3 regions of the Erwinia pyri genome follow, and region 3 is predicted to be linked to each of the others. Evidence: predicted binding sites of a transcription regulator. Region 3 holds the regulator's gene; each other region holds the start of a gene.
The links. The regulator CRP, encoded in region 3, controls carbon source genes, mostly activating them, when cyclic AMP is high. The targets are predictions, from matches to a motif close to ATGTGANNNNNNTCACAT.
Positions count from the first base shown of each region.

Region 1: the regulator CRP is predicted to act here: its motif matches at 1,907-1,924, upstream of cdd (cytidine deaminase).
Region 2: the regulator CRP is predicted to act here: its motif matches at 2,486-2,503, upstream of pth (aminoacyl-tRNA hydrolase).

Region 1 is NZ_CP132353.1:1,542,158-1,546,362, forward strand. It holds gene Q3V30_RS07155 (NAD-dependent malic enzyme) at 1-796, opposite strand, end outside; gene cdd (cytidine deaminase) at 966-1,850, opposite strand; gene Q3V30_RS07165 (CidB/LrgB family autolysis modulator) at 1,978-2,670, opposite strand; gene Q3V30_RS07170 (CidA/LrgA family protein) at 2,663-3,058, opposite strand; gene metG (methionine--tRNA ligase) at 3,202-4,205, opposite strand, start outside.
Region 2 is NZ_CP132353.1:1,894,446-1,898,650, reverse strand. It holds gene prs (ribose-phosphate diphosphokinase) at 1-651, shown strand, start outside; gene Q3V30_RS08815 (GGDEF domain-containing protein) at 889-2,067, shown strand; gene ychH (stress-induced protein YchH) at 2,140-2,421, opposite strand; gene pth (aminoacyl-tRNA hydrolase) at 2,683-3,267, shown strand; gene Q3V30_RS08800 (hypothetical protein) at 3,843-4,205, shown strand, end outside.
Region 3 is NZ_CP132353.1:410,276-414,480, forward strand. It holds gene Q3V30_RS01860 (YccS/YhfK family putative transporter) at 1-1,828, opposite strand, end outside; gene crp (cAMP-activated global transcriptional regulator CRP) at 1,887-2,519, opposite strand; gene Q3V30_RS01870 (OsmC family protein) at 2,828-3,241, shown strand; gene Q3V30_RS01875 (phosphoribulokinase) at 3,279-4,148, opposite strand.

The DNA of each region.
Region 1 (4,205 bases), 1.1 Mb from region 3:
AGCACACTTCATCACGATAGCGTTCAAGGATCGGCATCGCGTTTTTCTGCGCAAAGTCTTCAAATTGCAGCACGACGTTTGGCCAGCGGCTCTTCACGGCCAGGATAAATTCGTGCACGAAGTTATCGTACTCTTCGCCGGTAATACGCGGATGACGCCAGCCCATGTAAAGCGGATCGTTCAGCAGCTGTTGGTTATTGGTGCCAACATCCAGCACGATTGGCAACGTATAGGCTGGACTGATGCCGCCACAGGCGGTATAGAGCGACAGTTTGCCGATGGGAATACCCATGCCGCCGATCCCCTGGTCACCCAGGCCCAGAATACGCTCGCCGTCGGTGACGACAATCACCTTCACGTTCTGTTTGGTGGCGTTTTGCAGCATATCTTCAATGTTGCCGCGGTTCGGATAGGAGATGAATACGCCACGGGCACGACGGTAAATTTCTGAGAAGTGCTCGCAGGCTGCGCCGACGGTGGGCGTATAGATAATGGGCATCATCTCTTCAAGATGATTATCCAGCAGGCGGTAGAACAGGGTTTCGTTGGTGTCCTGGATATTGCGCAGGTAGACGTGTTTATCGTTATCGTTTTTGAAATCCTGGAACTGACGCCAGGCGCGTTTAGCCTGCTCTTCAATCGTCTCTACCGTTTCTGGCAGCAGCCCACGCAGGTTAAATTCATTACGCTCTTCAACAGAGAAGGCGCTGCCCTTATTTAACAGGGGGAATTCCAGCAAAATAGGGCCAGCATAAGGGATATAGAGCGGTCGTTTACTTTCGTATTCGAGTTCCATGTAATCAATACTCATTCGGATCGTGACGTTGTGCGCCAATCCTAAAATATTTAGTCTGAAAGTACAGCTTTTGTTAACGGGAGTTAACAAAAGGAGCGATTTTTATTCAGATTTTGCGGGGGGACGCAGGCGAAGCCTGCATCATACCGTCGGAAGACTAAGGGGCGGTTCAGTCCAGAGGAATGGTAGTGACATTGGCACAGCCCAGCGCCTGCAGCGTTGCCTGCGTGGCCTGTCGCTGGATCACTTTGGCATCCGGCGCCTCTGCCAGCACGGCGCGCTGGATCTGCAACACGTCATGCCCTGCGAGGCTGAGCAAATTCAGCGCGGCCTGTAGCGGCGGCAGGCTGGGGTTAAAGGCGGCGTTTTCCGCATAGCGACCGGCAAAAATCGTCCCATCGGCGGCCTGTAACGCCACGCCGCTCCAGGCCTGCGTATAAGGCGCATGGCTCCGGCTGGCAGCCTCAAGCGCGGCCTGAGCCAGCGGATCGCCTTTAATCACTAAACCGTGATCAACCTTATCCATCAGTAGCGTTTCGATAGCCAGATCGCGGGGGCCGAAAGCGTCCGGCAGATAATCCGCCAGCGTGGCAGGCTCACGGCCGGGCAGATTGATGCCAAGCGCTGTGCCGCTGTTCAGTTCATTCATAAACTGACGGCAGTGGCCGCATGGCGTGTAATTCACGGTAATCGCCTCCAGCGACTTCTCGCCGCGCAGCCAGGCATGGGTAACCGCGCTCTGCTCTGCATGGACAGTTTGCTGCATGGTGGCGCCAGTGAACTCCATATTTGCGCCAAAATAGAGATGTCCGCTGCTGCCCCGGGCCACTGCCCCCACATTAAAATTCGACAGCGGCGCTACGGCGCAGGCCGCAGCCAGCGGCAGCAGGGCAAACGCCAGTTGCTGGTCATCAAGCCCGGTCAGAGATTTGATCCCGGCAATCTGCAGCGGCGTCAGGAAAGCCTGAAAATCGGCTGAAGAGAGAATGGGCTGCAGGGCGCTCTGCAGAGCTGAAGGCAGCGTGGCAAACGCAGCGTGAAAACGTGGGTGCATAATAAGCCTCTTTCGCATAAACGGCCGCTGAGTGTAGCGGGCTGTCGAAGAGTTATATGTGATTGAAATCACACAAGCAATGCAATTAATGAAAGTGAATTACAAATTGCGCGATCCATCGCAAATTTTAGCCCCAGAGGTGCATCAGCAGCGGAAACATAAAGGGTGCCAGCAGGGAAGTAATGATCCCGCAGATCACCAGCGCCAGCGAGCTGTATGCCCCTTCCTGGTAATCCAGTTCGGCACAGCGGGCAGTTCCCAGCGCGTGAGAAGCGTTACCAATGGCTAAACCCCGCGACGGTTTGCCGGTAATTTTCAGCAGGTTGAGGACCATGTGGCCAAACACTGCGCCCAGTACGCCTGCGATCAGCACACAAATGGCGCTGATGGCCGGAATGCCTCCCAGCGTGCCGGAGACAGCCATGGCAATCGGCGTGGTCACCGATTTAGGCATAATGGTGGCGGCAATCTGCGGCGTCGCTCCCATCCAGAGCGCAATGGCCGTACCGGAGATCATCGCCGTCATGCTGCCCATAAAACAGACGCCGATAATCGCTTTCCAGCGCGCGCGGATTTGGTGCATCTGTTCGTAAAGCGGGATCGCCAGCGCCACCACAGAAGGCTGAAGGAGGTGATTAAGCAGCGAGCTTCCCTGGAAATAGCGTGCGTAAGGCATCTGGATAAGCAGCAGCAGCGGGATAATTACCGCCATTGAAACCAGCAAGGGGTTGACCAGCGAGATCTTAACCTTTGCGGCCAGCATGCGGGCCGCAAAAAATACCACCATCGTCAGCGGCAGTGACCACCAGATATCACTCATCCACGGCTCCTGGTTTTTTCAGCGGCCGGCTGTGCAATTTGTGGGAGGCCAGCCCAACGGTGATCAGCACAATAAAGGTGCTCAGCACGCAGGAGACCACAATCGGGCCAAACTGTGCGCTGAGAATATCGGTATAGCTCATAATCCCGACGCTGATCGGCACAAACAGCAGGCCCATATAGCGGATCAGCAGGGTGCTTCCGGGCTTCACCCACTCAACAGGCAGGATTTGCAGAGCGAGTAAGCCGAACAGGATAAGCATGCCAAGTATGCTGCCGGGGATAGTCACCGGAAGCAGGGCTGCAACGCCGGTCCCGGCATAGAGGCAGAGATAGAGAATGAGGAAGGCGCGAAGATATTGTCCGCCCACGGAGAGCACGCTGCGCATGATAAGCTCCTGGTTTTAAGAACGTTAATCATACGACGAAACGAGAAAACGTGCTACGGGTCACACTGCCCGCCGGGGCGGCAATAAAAAAGGGGCGAATTATCTTCGCCCCTGATTTTGCTACTGCCGCTAAAGGTAAAAGGTTATTTAACCTGCATACCCGGCTGAGCGCCGCTGTCGGCACCGAGGATAAACAGATCTTCCCCACCAGGACCGGCTGAAAGCACCATGCCTTCTGAGACGCCAAAGCGCATCTTACGCGGCGCAAGGTTTGCCACCACGACCGTCATGCGGCCTTCCAGCACGGAAGGATCCGGATAGGCTGCCCGGATACCGGAGAAGATCTGACGCGTTTCATCGCCGCCCATATCCAGTACCAGACGCAGCAACTTGTCAGACCCCTCCACCAGCTCGGCGGTTTTGATCAGCGCCACGCGCATATCCACTTTGGCAAAGTCATCAAAGTTGATGGTCTCAGCCACAGCTTCTACAGCGGCGCTGGCCGCAGGCTTGCTGGCCGCTTTAGCCGGGGTAACGGCCGCAGGCTGGGTCGCCGCTGCCGCATCTTCTTTTGATGCTTCGATCAGGGCGTTGACCTTATCCATCTCTACACGGCTGTAGAGCGCTTTAAAGGCGGAGATGTTGTGGTCCAGCAGCGGCTGCTGAATGCTGTCCCAGCTCAGCTCTGCGTTCAGGAATGCTTCCGTCCGTTCGGTCAGCGAAGGCAGTACAGGCTTCAGCCAGGTCATCAGCACGCGGAACATGTTAATGCCCATTGAGCAGATAGCCTGCAGATCAGCATCGCGCCCCTCCTGCTTCGCCACCACCCACGGTGCCTGCTCGTCAACGTAGCGGTTCGCCACGTCGGCCAGCGCCATGATTTCACGTACGGCGCGACCAAACTCACGGCTGCTCCACGCTTCGCCAATGCTCTCTGCCGCGTCGGTGAAGGTTTTGTAGAGCGCCGGATCGGCCAGTTCAGCAGAGAGCTTGCCATCAAAACGCTTGTTGATAAAACCGGCGTTGCGCGAGGCAAGGTTAACCACTTTGTTCACGATGTCGGCATTCACGCGCTGGACGAAATCTTCCAGGTTAAGGTCGATATCATCAATGCGTGAAGAGAGCTTGGCGGCGTAGTAGTAACGCA
Region 2 (4,205 bases), 1.5 Mb from region 3:
CGTGTACGTTCCGCTCGTGTACCTATTACGGCCAAAGTGGTTGCTGACTTCCTCTCCAGCGTAGGTGTCGATCGCGTACTGACTGTGGATCTGCATGCTGAACAGATTCAGGGCTTCTTTGACGTCCCGGTTGATAACGTATTTGGTAGCCCGATCCTGCTGGAAGATATGCTGCAGATTGGTTTAGAGAACCCGATTGTGGTCTCTCCGGACATCGGTGGCGTGGTTCGTGCCCGCGCTATCGCTAAGCTGTTGAACGACACCGATATGGCGATCATCGATAAACGCCGCCCACGTGCTAACGTTTCTCAGGTGATGCATATCATCGGTGACGTCGCTGGTCGTGACTGCGTGCTGGTGGATGACATGATCGACACCGGTGGCACCCTGTGCAAAGCCGCTGAGGCCCTGAAGGAGCGTGGCGCTAAGCGTGTATTCGCTTACGCTACTCACCCGATTTTCTCCGGTAATGCCGTAGAAAACCTGCGTCATTCCGTAATCGACGAAGTGGTGGTTTGCGACACCATTCCGCTGCCGGAAGAGATCAAAGCCCTGCCAAACGTCCGTACGTTAACGCTGTCAGGCATGCTGGCTGAAGCGATTCGTCGTATCAGCAACGAAGAGTCTATCTCTGCAATGTTCGAGCATTGATAGCCAGAGGGGGACGGGTTCGCCCGTCCCGCTTTTAGCTTTACGGGTATCCATTCTGTCACGGGTCATTAACCTTTTTTAAATTCCACGCCGCTTATTTTTCCTCTTTGTTATTGCCGCATTTGCCTTAATTATCACCAGCCGTAATTATTTTTCGCAAAGCGCCCTGCCAGCTCTTTTGGCTTGTAATCATTAGTGATATTTTGCCTGAACCGCCCCGCCAGGAATCTTCTTACTATGACGCTCGACGTCTATACCCTCTTCGTTTGCGAGCTCTATGTGCTGTTCTTCCTCTGCATCATTATGGTGTTTGCCTGGAAAGGGTCGCAGTACAGTCGTGTGTTAGGCTTTCAGTGCCTGTCGCTGAGCGTCACTATCGTCGCCGTATTTTTGAGCAGCCTGCGCAGCGAGGGGCACCTATTCCTGCCCGTAGCCGTTGGGAATCTGCTGGTGATGCTGGCCTACAGTCTGCTGGTCATGGCCTTCCGCGCTTTTCGGGGCGCCTCCTGCGGATGGCTCTGGACGCTGGGCCCGCTGATCTGGGTTCTGCTTTGCCTCTCTCCGGCGTTTTATCACTCCATGCCGCGCCGTATCCTGGCCGTCTGCGTGTTCTGCGTGATTTATACCGGCTGGATGATCGTGGAGCTGCACCGTTCACGGGCCACCCTTCCCGTCACCTACTGGCCTGCGCAATTACTGCTCTGGATCCATCTGCTGTTTCATGTTGTCAGAGGCGTGATGGATGGCGGCGTTGCCAGCCCGCTGCATGGTGCGATTGGCGGCTCCACCTTCTCGGTTTACGTGATTATGGAGTCCATCCTGATGGTGATTGGGCTGACCTTTGCCATGCTGGCGATGGTAAATGAGCGGACGCAGATCCAGTATAAAAATGCTTCCCTGCTCGATCCTCTCACCGGCATCTGGAACCGCAGGGCGCTGTTTGAACAGGGCGAAGCGATGGGACGTCAGTGTGACAAAACATCGCAGCCGCTGACCATCATGCTGTTCGACCTCGACTATTTCAAAAGCATCAATGACCGGTTCGGTCACAATCAGGGCGACCGGGTATTAATTGATTTTTGTACCCGGGTAGAGCAACTGATGCCCGCCAGAAGCGTTTTTGCCCGACTGGGCGGGGAAGAATTTGCCGCCATTGTCATGTTAAGCGAAGAGGATGGTGTGCGCTGTGCGGAGAAAATCCGCCATGCAGTTGCAAGCTCCCAGCCTGAAGGAGTGCATTATACCGTGAGCATTGGCGTAGCGAGCTGTAATGAGAGCGATCGCTCAGTGGCGCCGCTGATGGTGGCTGCGGATGAAGCTCTCTATCAGGCTAAAGCTCTGGGACGGAACCGGGTGATACGTTTTCAGCCTGACGAGCCGGAGAGCGCTAAAGTACTGAGCGCAACCGGCGCCTGAGCAGATATTTTACCCCAGGCGCTCAAAGCAAAACGCCTCTTATCAAAGAGGCGTTGGTCGGAGGCGTTAAGGTTAGTGGTGGCCGTGCCCGTTCGATCTTCTGCAGCGCTCGTCGCCATAATGACGAACCCAGTAGTAGCGGTCGCACACTTTCTCGCGCCCGCTTATGCGCGCGCCCACCAGCCATAACAGCGCACCAATAAAGATGCTGAAAATAGCACCCTGCACCATAAACTGCGGTAAGTGGAGCTGAGGAAGCTGATTCAGTACGGAATAACCTACTCCCACCACCATTACCACCAGCCCCAGCACCATCAGTGCGTTACCGGTCAGATTGGCATGTTTACGTTTCATTCTTCCTCTCCCGTTCCCAGCCTTGTTCAGATGTCATAAGTTTATGCAATAGCTGAACGGCGCGGTGCGGGTCAGATCACATTTGCTGCACAAAGTTTGACAAAACTTTACGCGTAAGCGCCTGCTTTTTAATAGAATTCATATTATCACCTTAATCAACTATTGCTTTTCAGACACATTATCACGCGCAATTTTGAGTTCTTCGCCGCAGCCAGGTACACTAGCGCCTGATCCCTCGCACTTCCTCAGGAAAACAGACAAGTGAGCAGCATTAAACTGATTGTAGGCCTTGCCAATCCCGGCGCTGAGTACGCCGCCACCCGCCATAATGCAGGCGCCTGGTACGTTGATTTACTGGCGCAGCGCTACAATCAGGCGTTAAAGGAAGAGAGCAAATTTTATGGCTATACCGCGCGGCTGAATATCGCTGGCGAAGATGTCAGGTTGCTGGTGCCCACCACATTTATGAATCTGAGCGGTAAAGCGGTAGGCGCGATGGCGACGTTTTACCGTATCGCACCGGAGGAGATCCTTGTGGCGCACGATGAGCTGGATCTCCCGCCCGGCGTGGCGAAGTTTAAGCAAGGCGGCGGACATGGCGGCCATAACGGCCTGAAAGATATCATCAGCAAGTTGGGTAACAATCTCAACTTTCATCGGTTGCGTATCGGCATTGGTCATCCTGGCGATCGCAATAAAGTGGTGGGTTTTGTGCTGGGTAAACCTCAGGCAGCGGAACAGACGCTGATCGATAACGCCATTGACGAAGCGGCGCGCTGCACGGAAGTGTGGCTGAAAGAAGATCGTTTAAAAGCGATGAACCGGCTGCACAGCTTTAAAGGTTAGGGTTATTAAGAGTGGCTGGTTAGGGTTATTTAAGAGCGGCTGAAGAATATTCTTCAGTCCGCCAGCACGTAGAATTGATACGATTGCAATTTCACAGATTTTTTATAAAGGCTGCAACAAAGCCTGGCAGATGGATCATAAAAGTTAAATAATTGACGAAAAAATATCGTGCATAATTTATGAATTTAACGGGTCTTCTGAATAAAATTATCTGTTGTATGATAATCTTTCCAGAAAGATAAATCCCTACTCCCGCTTAACCTGTATAAATTTCACTCTCCCCTCTTCCTTTAAATAAAGACCTCCTTTTCTTTCCAGATGTTTATTAAAAATCACCTTAATTAATTTAAGTAACAAGTTCATCACATTTACAAGGTATCAGAAAGACAGGCGTATCGTAAAATTATTAACCCCCACACCCCACTGCTTTGTTGATAGTCTTGTTTATGAAAATTATTATCCAGATCACATTATCCCACGATGAATATATATATATTTTTCTTCTACGCAAAAACACATTATAAAATCACTAATATGATTTTAAAGGACTATTTATACTAACAAAGGAGAGTTTTATGGTGGGATTCAATTATGGTGGTGGCCCGGGCGATGGCACCAACTGGAGTTCAGAAAGAGGAAGTGAACCCAGCCCGGGCGGCGGCAGCCAGGGACATGGCGGCGATCGAGACAATGGGGGATCTTCAAATAGCGGAAAATCTCAAGCGACAGATGAACTCCGCGCGGCTGGCGATGCCCTTGCCCGAGCAAAAGGTAAAGTACCTGCTGAATTTGGTTACTATTACATTAATGAAGATGGCGAGATTATCGGTGTATCGAATACTTCTTTTATATCGTTATCGATAACAGCGCTTGGCGATAAATATACAAGTTATTATCCGGCCCGCTCTAATTTTGGCCCTGCTCCCGCCCATCTGCTT
Region 3 (4,205 bases):
GTTCTGCCAGCGAAGAGGTCAGCATCGTATGCTCGCGCGCCAGTATGGTCATGGCGTTAATGTGCTCCACGATAAACTGGCTGTGCGTCACCCAGAGTTTCATATCGGAAAGATAGCGCGAATCGAATCCCGGCTCCTGCATCGCCTGATTCAGCGAGTTAAACAGGGCGTTATGCGCCTGATTCACCCGCATACGCTGATAAGCCAGCTTCACCGGATCCTGCTCATTGCCCAGCAGCATCTGCAGCGCATCCTGGTAGGTTTCAAGCGCATCGTGCGCATTCTGCCGCAGCAGGCCGCTTTGCCACTGTGGCCAGAGCCAGATCATGCCGCCGAAAGCGATCAGGCAGCCCATCAGCGTATCCAGCAGGCGGGGCAGCAGGAAGTCCGCGCCGTTAAGCGACAGCAGCTGAAGAGACCAGACCGCGGTTACCGTGAAACCAATCATCGCAAAGCCATAGAATTTGCGGATAAACAGATAGCTGATAAGCGTAATCGCCAGCATCACCAACAGCACCACAGATTCCGGCGCCTGAAGACGCAGCGTGATGGCGGCGATAATCAGTCCCGCCAGCGTGCCAAGCGCACGGTGCTGGATCCGCACGCGGGTGGCGCTGTAGCCGTTCTGGCTGACAAACATCACCGTCATCAGGATCCAGTAAGGCTTGGGCAAATTAAAGAACAGCGCCAGCGAGCTGGCAAAAGTCAGCATCACTGCAAAGCGCGAGGCGGTGCGCAGCGCGGCGGATTTCAGCGACAGATAGCTTCTGATAGCAGGTAACAGTGGCTGACGGCGCTGGCGGTCCGCCATCAAATCCCGCTGATACAACGGCCTCTGGGTACGTAAAACCCGGCCGATGCGGCTGAAATGATAATAACAAAAGGTGCCCACCGGATTGTCCGGGTGCTGTCGGGAGATCTTCTCCAGCGCCTGTAGCTGTTTATCCATCGTGAAGCGTTCAGGCAGCTTGTGATAGAGAATATCGTCAGCCAGTACGCGAAGCCGGGCGGCGATGGTCTGCGCATTCCAGCGGATTACCGCTTCAGCATGGCTCTGCTCTACCAGCTTTTGCACCTCTTCAGGCTGATGCAGGCTGACCGAAATATGCTCCTGCAGATCCAGCGCTACCTGGAACGCCCGGGTCAGGCGTTTGTGATGGTTGTAGCGGGTGGCGGAGAGCATATGCATCTGCTGGTAGCAGGTAGTGATCAGATCGACCGCTTTCTGTTGCCGGGCCAGCAGCGGCGGCAGCGCCTTTTCCGGATCCGTCAGCCTGGTCAGCAGGGTGTATTTGGCTTCGCAGTAGCCCGCCAGCTCGCGGTAGAGCAGGCTGAGCGTTTCCCGCATCGGCTGCTCTTTCCACAGCCAGAACCAGAACCAGTTAAAGACGCCGTACCAGATGGTGCCCAGCACGTAGAGCATTGGCGGTTCCCATATTGGCATCCGGCCAGCCAGGCTGAGGGTAAAAATAGCGGCGATCAGCGAGCCGGGCAGCAGCCGGCCATGCAGCGGGCTGATCTCGCCGGTGATGCCCAGCAGCATCGTCATGGTGAACAGGATGAGGGGTAAAGGCACCGCCTTTCCGCCCAGATACTGGATCAGAAAACTGCTGAAAGCGAACAGCGTTCCGCCGATGAGCAGGCGCTTGAAGAAACGTTTGTGGGGAGTATCAAGACCGGCGATGTTGCAACAGGCAGGCACTAAAGAGAAGAGCAGGCCCCGTTGCAGGTCACCCAGCAGCCAGCCGACAGCCACCGGTAAGCAGAGCACCAGCGTCTGGCGCAGCGCGTAGTTCACTTCAGGGTGATAGATCAGTCGACGCCACATCACTCCGTACCAAATAAAAAGGCGCAACAGAGGCTGTTGCGCCGTGGATCAGAGCCGATCAGCGTGTGCCATAGACAACGATGGTTTTACCGTGTGCCGAGATCAGGTTTTGATCTTCCAGCATTTTCAGAATACGGCCTACCGTTTCGCGTGAGCAGCCAACAATCTGCCCAATTTCCTGACGGGTGATTTTGATCTGCATCCCGTCCGGGTGCGTCATAGCGTCGGGTTGCTTCGCCAGATTCAGCAGAGTTTGCGCAATGCGACCTGTCACATCAAGGAAAGCTAAATTGCCCACTTTCTCTGAGGTAACCTGAAGACGACTGGCCATCTGTGCCGAGAGGCGCATCAGGATGTCAGGATTGACCTGAATAAGCTGACGGAATTTTTTATAGGAGATTTCAGCCACTTCACAGGCTGTTTTCGCACGTACCCACGCGCTACGCTCCTGACCTTCTTCAAACAGGCCAAGTTCGCCAATGAAGTCACCCTGGTTGAGGTAAGAGAGGATCATCTCTTTGCCTTCTTCATCCTTGATAAGCACCGCTACTGCGCCTTTGACGATGTAGTAGAGGGTTTCTGCCTTTTCACCCTGATGAATCAGCGTGCTCTTGGATGGATACTTATGAATATGGCAATGTGACAGGAACCATTCAAGTGTCGGGTCTGTTTGCGGTTTGCCGAGAACCATTCGCTGTTATCCTCTGTTGTCATCGTGCCTAAATACAGGGGCAGAGTTCCCTGTCAGGCGTTGAAATAATCAAGCGTTTCCCATCAGGAAATGTATTCGGGCCTCTGTGAAAAGCCTGGCTCGTTATGTTGTCCCGTTTCGTCGTGCTTGTAGAGTACTGACGAAAATATTACAGCTTTGTTTGTAGCACAGCTTTCAACGAGTGTCTTCTGTTGTCTCGCTTCAGCATAGTGGGAAAACTGCCGCATTGCCGTTTTTCAGGCTAAAGCGTAATCTGAAGTTAACTAAATGAATTAGAGGAATTTGTTATGCAGGCTCGGGTCAAGTGGGTTGAAGGGTTAACGTTTTTGGGAGAATCCTCATCAGGACATCAGGTATTGATGGATGGAAACTCCGGGGATAAAGCGCCAAGCCCGATGGAAATGGTGTTGATGGCCGCGGGCGGATGCAGCGCCATCGACGTGGTCTCGATTCTGCAGAAGGGCCGCCATAACGTAAAGGATTGCGAGGTGAAGCTCACCTCAGAGCGGCGTGAAGAGGCTCCCCGCCTCTTTACCCATATTAATCTGCACTTTATCGTCAGCGGCGTCGGGCTGGGTGACAAAGCCGTATCGCGCGCCGTGGATCTCTCTGCCGAGAAGTACTGCTCTGTGGCGCTGATGCTGGGTAAAGGGGTCAATATGACCCACAGCTACGAAGTGATCGAATTAGAGGAAAAGTAGTTCGCTGAGCGTAGGAGTAACGCCTGTTTACCGGGCGTTACTCAATTTTCTTGCCCTGAATCAGCCGTTTAACCAACGGCCCCATAATCAGCTCCATGGCCAGCCCCATTTTCCCGCCCGGCACCACCAGCGTATTGATATGCGAAATAAACGATCCCTGCAGCATCGACAGCAGGTAGGGGAAGTCGATATCTTCCAGCGCCTGGAAGTGGATCACCACAAAGCTTTCATCCAGCGAAGGGATAGCCCGGGCCGCAAAAGGGTTAGAGGTATCCACCGTCGGCACGCGCTGGAAGTTAATGTGCGTGCGTGAAAACTGCGGCGTAATGAAGTTGATGTAATCCTCCATTGAGCGCACCACTGAATCCATCACTGCTTCACGCGAATGGCCGCGTTCGCTGGTGTCACGCACCAGCTTCTGGATCCACTCCAGGTTAACGATAGGCACTACGCCGACCAGCAGATCGACATGCGCGGCCACGTTATTCTGCGGGGTTACCACGCCGCCGTGCAGCCCTTCATAAAACAGCACGTCGGTCGGTTCGGGCAGCGGCTGCCACGGCGTAAAGGTGCCCGGCACCTGATTCCACGGCACCGCTTCATCATAGGTATGCAGATACTTGCGGGATTTACCGCTGCCGGTGCGGCCATACTCGGTAAAGGTGAGTTCCAGCAGCGCAAAGTCGTTGGCTTCCGGGCCAAAATAGCTGATATGGCGGCCCATATCCCGTGCCTTGCGGATCGCCATGTCCATCTCAGGGCGGGTATAGCGGTGAAAGCTGTCCCCTTCCACTTCGGCGGCATGCAGGCCAAGCTGCTGGAAAATCTTTCTGAAGGCCAGGCTGGTGGTGGTGGTTCCCGCCCCGCTGGATCCCGTTACGGCAATCACCGGATGTTTGGCTGACATGCATATACCTCCCTGAGAAAAGTCGCCTCGCATTGGTACCATGTTTCAGGCGTGGAT